3 regions of the Clostridium sp. CTA-19 genome follow, and region 2 is predicted to be linked to each of the others. Evidence: riboswitches for the same ligand, from Rfam matches in the RefSeq annotation. Region 2 holds a riboswitch; each other region holds the start of a gene.

Region 1 (3,202 bases), on a different contig from region 2:
TAATAACTTCTCTAATATTTGTTTATTTTCCATAGCTCTTTTTAGCATGTTGTTAGCATCTACTGAAACTATATCTGTAGTATTAGACAATTCTTCTAATGATTGATTTTCTTCTTCAGATATTTCTGTCAAAAGTTCACTCGCTCCTAATAGTGTTTTTGCATAGTCACCAGTTTTAAAAAATATTTCTTTTATTTGACTATTGTTTTCTTTAAGTTTCTCTTCATTTTTATTTACACTGTCTAATAACTTAGATGCAAATAAAGTAAAAATTAATATTCCAAAGGATATTAACCATATAATAACTATTCTTAAAATTAGTTCCCGTGCAAAAAATTCATTTGGAAGAGTAGTTTTATTTATTGAAAAAACCAAAATTTCAGAAACTATACTTAATCCTATAGAAAGTATATTCATTTTATTATCTAAAAATAATGCTCCAATAATTATAAAGTAAAATACAACTACCCAGAATTCTTTTGAATGAATAAAAATTGACATATATATGTAATTCATATAAGAAAATATAAGAATAAGTTTCTTTAAAAATCCAAATTTCCTAATATCAAACACTATAGCATTTAAAGTTATATTATACATAACTTTAAAAGTTACTAATTCTACTAAAATCATTATTGATAATCCTATAAAAAAACTACATTTTAAATCATCAAACAATCCTAAAATTTTCATAGTAAAGAAAGTAACGCCTGCCATTATAGCACTTATAGAATATAAAATAAGAACATACTTCAACGTATTTTTCTGATATCTGATTATTGTACTACTATCATTTTGTATATTATTCATCTTATAATACCCCTTATACACTTACTACCAATTGTATGTTTTTCTACCACTTATACAATAAAGCACATATACTATATCCTGATGCAACAGAACAAAATACAATTAAATCATCTTTATTAAAATGTTCTTCATTTAATTTATCTTCTAAAGCCATAATAGGACTTGTACATCCAGTGTATCCATACCTATTTCCCACAAAAATCGCCTTTCCCATATCTGTACCTAATTTAGTTACTGTTAACTCTATATCTGCTCTTGAAAATTGAGACATAAGATAGTGAGTAACATCTTTTGTTTCATAGTTATAGTCCCTTAATAATTTTGTTATTGTTTCTGTCCATTTTTCAGATAAAAAACTAAAATCAAAAGGTTTCCATACCATTTTCTTATTTTCGTTATCTATATTCATATCTAAAATATTGGACATTCCACACCCTGGCATAGTTATAGACCAATGATATGAATCATCAGTATACATTCTTGAACCTAAGAATCCTTTTTCTTCATTTTCTTCTCTCTTCTCTAAAACTATCGCTGCTGCACCGTCAGCAGAACATCCAAATGCTACAATATCATCTTCTCTAGCAAACTTACTTATTAATAAAGAACCTACTACTAATATTCTTTTATACTTATTATCAGTTTTTAAATATCTACTAGCTACATCTATAGCAGTTAACATTCCTGTACAATTAGAATTCATATCAAATATAGCATTTGCATTTTTAGCATTAAGTTGATTTTTAATTAAAAGTGCACAGCACGGTGATAAATATTCTGGAGTATCAGATACAGATATAATCATATCTATATCTGATACTGAAATTTCAGCGTTATGTAAAGCTTTTCTAGAAGCCTTTAATGCCATGCTAATACCATTTTCTCCTTCTTCAGCAATTGTTCTAGTATCTCTACCTAACTTGTCCATTAAAGCTTCAGCATAATCTTCTAATTTATATTTTTTAAAATGCTCAACAAAATATTGATTTTTCAATTCCTTTTTGGGATGGTATGTACCGACTCCTATAATGTGTACATTTTTATACATAATAATTCCTCCTTGTTGTATTACAACATTAATCTAGTAACCTAACTATCTTGGGATTATTTATCCTTTAGACTTACGGCTTTGCGTCCTTATTTTTCAATAAGTTTGCCTTTTTTAGATTTATACATTACTTTTTATGTATAAACCACATTTTGTATAATAAGACCTCCTTAATACAATTATATTATTTGTATTTTTTTACGTATATACCTTATTATACTTGTTAATACATTATTTTTCTATTTATTGTTTAAAATATTTTAATTTTAAGTAAATAAAAAAACATTTAAGTATCTAAACTTAAATGTTTTTTGCATTTTTAGTCATAATGTTCTATTTTTATTTTAAATTTATTCTTTAAAGCTAATTTTCTACATTTTTCTTTTTTAACTTTAAAGCATTCTCTCCACTTCATCCCTTATATCTCTATTTTCTAACGCATTATCAATTTCTCTTATTAATTGCTCTCTATCTTTTGGTAAATCCCCTCTTAAAAGCAAGTAATTTGATGCATGGTTACATCTAAATACAATTTTTCCTTTTGTGTTTATGTTCTGAAGAATATTCTTGATTTCTTTTAATACCTCTATATCAGATAAAACTAAAAACTTTCCAGAGCTAATATCTTTATATAGTTCTGTATTCTCTTCTATCATAAGACTAAGAACCCCTAAGAAATCAGGACTAATATTACTAATAAGTTTTCCTGTATTTATGCTATGTTCTATTGTTCTATCCTTACCTCCAATTCCTGCAATCACAGTTACAGATAAAAGTATTCCACTTTCTTTTACTTTTAATCCTGCATTTAATAATTCACTAGAAGCAACACCTTTATTTATATAATTAAGTACCAGATTATCGCCACTTTCAATTCCCATATAAATCATTGATAATCCTAATCTCTTTAATTCTTTAAGCTCATCTATAGTTTTATATAATATAGATTTAGGCGATCCATATAATGTAATTCTCTTACATTCTGGAAAAACTTCTTTTATATATTTAAGTATTTCCTTTAAAGTATCTATCGGAATTATTAGTGCGTCTCCATCTGCTAAAAATATTTTTTCAGCCTTTCCATATATACTTCTAAATATATCTATTTCTTTTTTTATTTCCTTCAATGGTTTTATAGTAAATTTTTTAGATTTATACATACTACAAAAATTACACTTATTATGAGAGCAGCCTAAAGTCACCTGAATAATTAAGCTATACGCTTCACTTGGCGGTCTATATAATGGCATATTGTACATCATAAATTATTTCCTCCCTAGCTTTCACATTGTTATAATCTATCCCTGTAATAATACAATATTTCACTCTAAAATTCAAAAGATT
Region 2 (3,202 bases):
CAATAGAAATGGAAAAAGTATTAAATGCTATGCCAAATAATCCAAGCTTAAAGGCAGATAAAGTATTAGAAATAAATATAAACCATGAAGTCTTTGATGCGTTAAAGGATGCACATGAAAAAGATGAAGAAAAGTTTAAACTATATACCGATTTATTATATAATCAAGCTTTACTTATAGAAGGGTTATCAATAGGTGATCCAGTAGAATTTACAAATAATATATGTAAAATAATGAAATAAGAAATAGTAAGATAGGACTATATAGAAGTTGCAGTTATACAACTTCTATATGGTCCTATTTAGGCTAGATTAAAGAATAGCTAATTTCTAGATAAGGGTTATTTAGATAACTAAAATATATTAATCCTTTACCTAATTCATAAGTTCTAGTTTCTGTATAATACTTTCCATCTTCAAAGCTAAGAGCTTTTATAACAGTTTTAGTTGTGAAAGAAGTATCATTTTCTTCTGTTATTGTGGTTATAGCTTCATATTCAACTCCGTCTATAATTGTCTTTTGGGTCCATGAATTATTTTTTTTAATTTGACCTTTTAAAACTACAAAGTCTTTAATAAAAGAATGTAATGTATCTTTATTTTTAGAAATATAATCATTATTATTAATAGATTCTATAACCATATCATTAGTAACTTTATATTTTGCCGTAAAAGTTCTTTTTCCTCTAATATCTTGACCATAACCATCATTCATAAGTCCATCATAAGTGTATATTGTATAGTCATTTAAGGATTCAATATTATTAAAAGTTATTTTATGTCCTGTTTCAGCAGAACCAGTATAGGTTATAGGAGTATTTTTAGTATAAAAATATTGTTTATAATCATCTAAATATGAATGTTTATTACTAGTATAATTACTTGTATTAGATGAAGATATAGAGGAATTATTATTTATATTGTTTGAAGGGTTATTACTTATATTACAACCAACAAGTAAAATGCTAAATATACATATAAGTGAAACTAAAGATTTTTTATTTTTCAAATTAATCACATCCTTTATTTTATAATTTCACTTTTATAGAAAAATATACAAAGTGTTTTTAATTTGTTTTGTATATAATATGTGGAAATTAAAATTAAGGAATACAAGTTAAAAATTTATTCTTATATGTAATAATATTGAAAAAAGTGAAATAGTTTGTTTACAAGTAAAATAAAGTATTATATAATAATTTTGGGAATGATGAAGTATAATTTATATGTGGGCACTTGGATTATATGGAGTTAGTAGTGCAACCGACCTAATTAAATATTTTAAAATTAGGAGTGTTGGATATGCAGAAAAAGCAATTAAAAATTTTAACATCAGTAGTATTAGGAACATCTATAATTTTTGGTGGAATGGTTTCTACAGCTTCTGCTGTTGAAAAAAATACATCACAATATGGTGTAATAAATGAAAATAGTGAAATAAGTATTTGGAATTGTCAAGAAGGACTTAATCAAAATCAAAAGAGTCCTTATGAAAAAGAAAGTATTGTTGTACAAGGTTCAAAAATTTATAAATGCAAAAGATTTCACTATCCTCAATCAGGTTGGAAACCTTCTGATTCACCAATGTTTTGGAAAACAGTAGGAAAAATTCCAGAGTGGAATGCCCAAGAGGAATTAACACAAGAAAATAAAAGTCCATATGAAAAAGGTGATATTGTTATGTACAATTCTCAGGTATATAAATGTAAAAGATTCCATTATGCTCAACCAGGTTGGAATCCTTGTGAGGGACCAATGTTCTGGGAATTAATTAAATAAAGATATTAAATTATATATTGTATGAAAATAAGCCTACTAAGTCTAAATTCTTAGTAGGTTTTAAGTTTTCTTTAATATTTTTATATATTAGTTTCTTTATAAGATTCTTTGTTCATTTTCCATTTAAAAATAAGTTTATTAGGATCTTTTTTTAATAAGGTTTGAAAATTTTCACAGTATCCAACAAAAGCTGTACTACAATTTTTAGAAATATAGTCTATAGTCTCATCAATAACGTTATCGCCTTTAACCAAATCGACTTTATATGTATTTTTATCGGAAAAAACCAAAACTAAACTAGTTGTTTTACCAACAGGAATAAACATACAAGCCTTTTTCTTTATAGTTTGTTTATATATCCAAACCAATTCTTTAAGTGGAAGAGCTAATACAATCTTTTGAGTATATACAATTATATAATTTTCTGTTATGGTTATAGGCCCATTTTTATAGGATATAGGTAAGCTATACTCATAATCTATTTGTTTATATACGTTTTCAATATTTTCCATAGAGAAATCTTTAAGACTTTTTAAGGCAATAGAATTTTTCCTTACACCAATCATATATAAAAATATAGTATATACAAAACAAAGACAAGAAATCATAAGGAAAAAAGAAGCTTCAATAATAGGACTTTCATATTGCAAGTATTGAAGGTATGGCTTTAAATCCATTCCATTAGACAATTCAGTATTATTTTTAATAGCGTCACGTAAAATTACTAAATCATTGTCATTAAGTTCAAACAAATGGCCTTTTAATATAAAAGGACCTTCCTTTTTATTGATAAGATTATTATATTCTTTCTTTGGCAAAGCTACTGTTAATACAAAAGGATCTAATTTTATTGCAACTAAGTGTGATTTAATGCTTTCAGAGATGGGTATACCTAGTTTACTAGTAGTTTCTTTTAGTGTAACATCTAAATCATAAAGTTTATCAGCAGAAATTTTTAAATAAAGATCATTATTAAGGGCTTCTTTATAATCTTCAATAGTAGTAACTTCAAAGGCATTATTTTTGTTATTATAATATGTATACATTCCAAAACATGCAACAATAAATGCAAGAACTATCATAGCTATTAAAGATATAATTTTAGGTGTTCTTTTCTTTTTATAAGTTTTAATAAAACTTGAATTTTTCAATTATAAAACACTCCTTTATAGTTAATTTTAAATTTAATTTACATTTTGTATAATCGTTTAAAAAATATAAAAATTAACAAAAAATTATCTTTTAACACTATTATGTAGCATGAATGTATTGTATAATATTAAAAATGTTTTAGAAAATAAAATTTAAATATTTAATTTATAATAAAATATAAGAATATAGAGAGGTATTTATGGGGGATAAAAATACAGAGATTAAAAAAGATATAACTGACTTATTTGACAGAGTATCATCGGTTTTTGATG
Region 3 (3,202 bases), on a different contig from region 2:
ATACATTCACCAGGGATGGGAGATGTTGTGAAAATGTCATCATCATATTATGGATATGTTACTGCAAGAAGAATTTTAAAAGAAGATTAAATAAAAATAGGTGGCTTTTACAACTTAGTTAGTTAAAAGACTTATTTAATTTAAAATTAAAATTTAAGGAATTAAAAATTCACAAAGAACAGTTGAGAATTAAAAAATTAAGGATTAAGAGTTATGATTTTTTGTTTAGTTGAGGTAGAAAGTTAAAAAAATAAATTTTTTATATTTGCATTTGCTATTAATTATGTTAGTCAATGATGGTATAATTATATCTGTATGACTAAATATGGATAAAAACAATAAAGATAAGGTGTAATAATTATATACGGAGGATTTTTATGAGTAATAGTGATGTAAATTGTGTAAAACTGAAGTTATCTTTACATCCAGATGAAGAAGCTTTAGTTTCAGATATAAAAAAGATGATGTTAGAAGAAGAGTTAGAAGAGTTTGATGGTATAAGGGAAAACGATGTAAATATAAGAACGTCTTATGTTTTTGATGATGGTGAAAATATTGAAATTGGAGTTTTTTTTAGAAATGCTACAAAGGATGACCTTCACTTTACTACTTTGCCGTTAACGTTGGTTGATGAAAATGAAAATATTTTAGTGTCAGAAACTTTTAAATTAGATTCCTTAGGCGAAGTACCTGCTTATAGTGCAAGGCCGCATAAAATATTGTTTAGTAAGGCAAATATGCCTGAAAATATAAATATAAATAAAGGTTGTAAAATTATATTTAGTGAACAAATAGAAACTTTAAATGTAGCCCATATTGAATATGAAGATATAGAAAAAATACCTTTTGAAATGCAAATGTTTTTAAAACAATCATTGAATACATTGCCACCAATAGAAAAGGGACAAGTTGATTTAACTACATATGAAGTATATATGGAAAAAGATAATAAAGTAAAGGTTACTTTTTTGGTTAGGAATGGTAAGAATAAAACATTTAAGGTGGAAAAATTACCTATAACAATATATGATAAGAATAAAGAAATAATACATACAACTACTTTAGAAATAGATGGGATAGAATTAAATTCTAATAAAGCAAAATTATTTAGTTTTATTATAGATTGCAGTAATAAAGAGTTAAGTGAATTTGATTTAAGTGTACTTAATTTAGAGTTTAAAAGATAATATAAAGTATTTGTGTTGTTTTACTAAAGAAATATTACATAAGCACGATTATTCCTTTGAGTGATAAAATTATTATCATACAGAGTGAAAATTTTAGGCTATTGAAAAAGAAATGAAAACAATGTATAATTTTGTTAATAAAACTGAATAATTATATTACTTTGTAATTATATATGAAACAATGAAGTATATTTTGTATTTGGGTATCTGAAATATATGGAGTTAATGATACAACCGGCTAGTATATATATGTATATTAGCCGTGTTTTTTTTTCTAAAAATACTTATAAAATGCAAGTGATTTTAGAAAAAACAAAGTAATTATATTTATAATATGTAAAAAAAGTGTTAATAAATATCTAAATTTGTCGATATGTATATTACAACAATAAGTATTAAATAATAATTAAAATTAATCTATGGAGTTAAGTTATATAAAGTTTGTATTTTTGAAGTGGGGGGAAAATTTTGAATAAGAAGAAAATACAATTAATAATATTATCAGCTATATTAAGTAGCATTATATTAGCACCTAAAGAATATGTATTAGCTTGTGATAATGTAAAAGATACTCAGTTGGTTAAATGGACCCATCAGGATACGTGTGTCGAGGATGATAAGAAATATAAAATAGATATAGATAATGTAGAATATATTGTAGAGGATAATACAACAGATATAGTAAAATTTTCAGATCCTAATTTTAAAAAGGCATTGAATGAAAAATTAGGCAAACCTTTTGATGCAGAGATTACCGTTGGCGATCTTAACAATATGAGTGGGGTTTTAGACTTAGAAGATAGAGGTATATCTAATATAGATGGAATAAGACATCTAGAAAATATAGAGGCTTTAATTTTAAATAGTAATCATTTAACTACTATCCCTAATGAAATAGAAGCATTGAAAAATCTAAAAACTTTAGAATTAGATGATAATCAATTAATTATGTTGCCAGATAATATTGGTAGCTTAAAAAATCTACGGGAGTTATATTTAGCTGATAATCAGTTGACTGTATTACCTAATAGTATAGGTGAACTAAATAATTTAGAAGATTTTATAGTACAAGCAAATAACTTGAGCTATTTACCAGAATCAATAGGAAAGTTAGATAAATTAGAGAAGTTATATTTATGTGCTAATGAATTAAAAGAAATTCCAGAAACGATAACAAATTTACAAAATTTAAGAGTGTTATCATTGAAAGTAAATTATATAGAAGAATTACCTAAATCTATAAAGGAAATGAAAAGCTTAAAAGATTTAGATATAAGAGGAAATTTAATAGAGGACAATTAAAAAAATAAGGATTAAGAATTAGGAATTAAGAATTTAGGAGGAAACTGGACACTAGTCCAGTTTCTTTTTAATTTAAGGGAGTAGAATTTGAGTTTAGGATATAAAACTAACTAAAGCTAGATTCAAAAGTATGCAGTCGTAGCAAATTATATAATTGACAAAGGACAAAGGACAATTTATTTAGGAATTGACAATGGACAATTGACATTTGACAATGATGGAGGAAACTGGATTCCAGTTTCTTTGAACTATAGGAATTAAATTCTAAGTTTATGATATTAAATTAAACAAAGTTGTATTCAAAGTTTACAGCCGTAACAAATGGGACAGGCACGAAAGGTGTATACCCATAAAATAGAGAGCAGCTCTTTAAATTTAGTTATCATAAATAAAAAAAAGTTAGCTAGTCCCTTAAATAGTTAAGAGTTAATAATTAATAGTTAAGAGTTCAGGATGAAACTGGATCACCAGTTTCTTTGAAATAAAGTAGCTTTGCTGCGTAGAGGTTCGGGACTGGCTTTGATTTATTAGTGGAAAAATAAAAAATTAGGAGAGCAGCATGTGTTAGCGAAGAAAATAAATTTATCGTGCCTGTCCCATTTGTGATGGAGGTAGAACTTTGAACGATTACATACTTAGTTGAGGTAGGGAGTTTGAAAAATTGACAATGGACAATTGACATTTGACAATGGTGGAGGAAACTGGACTGCCAG

Evidence for each region. Region 2 has a riboswitch for cyclic di-GMP ahead of ACYUE0_RS10950 (carbohydrate-binding protein). Riboswitches for the same ligand answer to the same signal wherever they lie in the genome.
Region 1: it holds a riboswitch for cyclic di-GMP, as region 2 does, so the genes downstream of both, ACYUE0_RS09690 (ketoacyl-ACP synthase III) here and ACYUE0_RS10950 (carbohydrate-binding protein) in region 2, are expected to answer to the same signal.
Region 3: it holds a riboswitch for cyclic di-GMP, as region 2 does, so the genes downstream of both, ACYUE0_RS17290 (leucine-rich repeat domain-containing protein) here and ACYUE0_RS10950 (carbohydrate-binding protein) in region 2, are expected to answer to the same signal.

What each region holds. Positions count from the first base shown of each region.
Region 1 is NZ_BAAABH010000015.1:4,122-7,323, reverse strand. Features, by position in the region: gene ACYUE0_RS09695 (methyl-accepting chemotaxis protein) at 1-810, opposite strand, end outside; gene ACYUE0_RS09690 (ketoacyl-ACP synthase III) at 854-1,858, opposite strand; cyclic di-GMP riboswitch class I at 1,891-1,978, opposite strand; gene ACYUE0_RS09685 (radical SAM protein) at 2,251-3,117, opposite strand.
Region 2 is NZ_BAAABH010000017.1:52,682-55,883, reverse strand. Features, by position in the region: gene htpG (molecular chaperone HtpG) at 1-242, shown strand, start outside; gene ACYUE0_RS10955 (hypothetical protein) at 307-1,008, opposite strand; cyclic di-GMP riboswitch class II at 1,194-1,277, shown strand; gene ACYUE0_RS10950 (carbohydrate-binding protein) at 1,302-1,778, shown strand; gene ACYUE0_RS10945 (hypothetical protein) at 1,859-2,929, opposite strand; gene ACYUE0_RS10940 (class I SAM-dependent methyltransferase) at 3,130-3,202, shown strand, end outside.
Region 3 is NZ_BAAABH010000060.1:780-3,981, reverse strand. Features, by position in the region: gene ACYUE0_RS17300 (cell wall-binding repeat-containing protein) at 1-90, shown strand, start outside; gene ACYUE0_RS17295 (SLAP domain-containing protein) at 378-1,187, shown strand; cyclic di-GMP riboswitch class II at 1,353-1,436, shown strand; gene ACYUE0_RS17290 (leucine-rich repeat domain-containing protein) at 1,656-2,489, shown strand.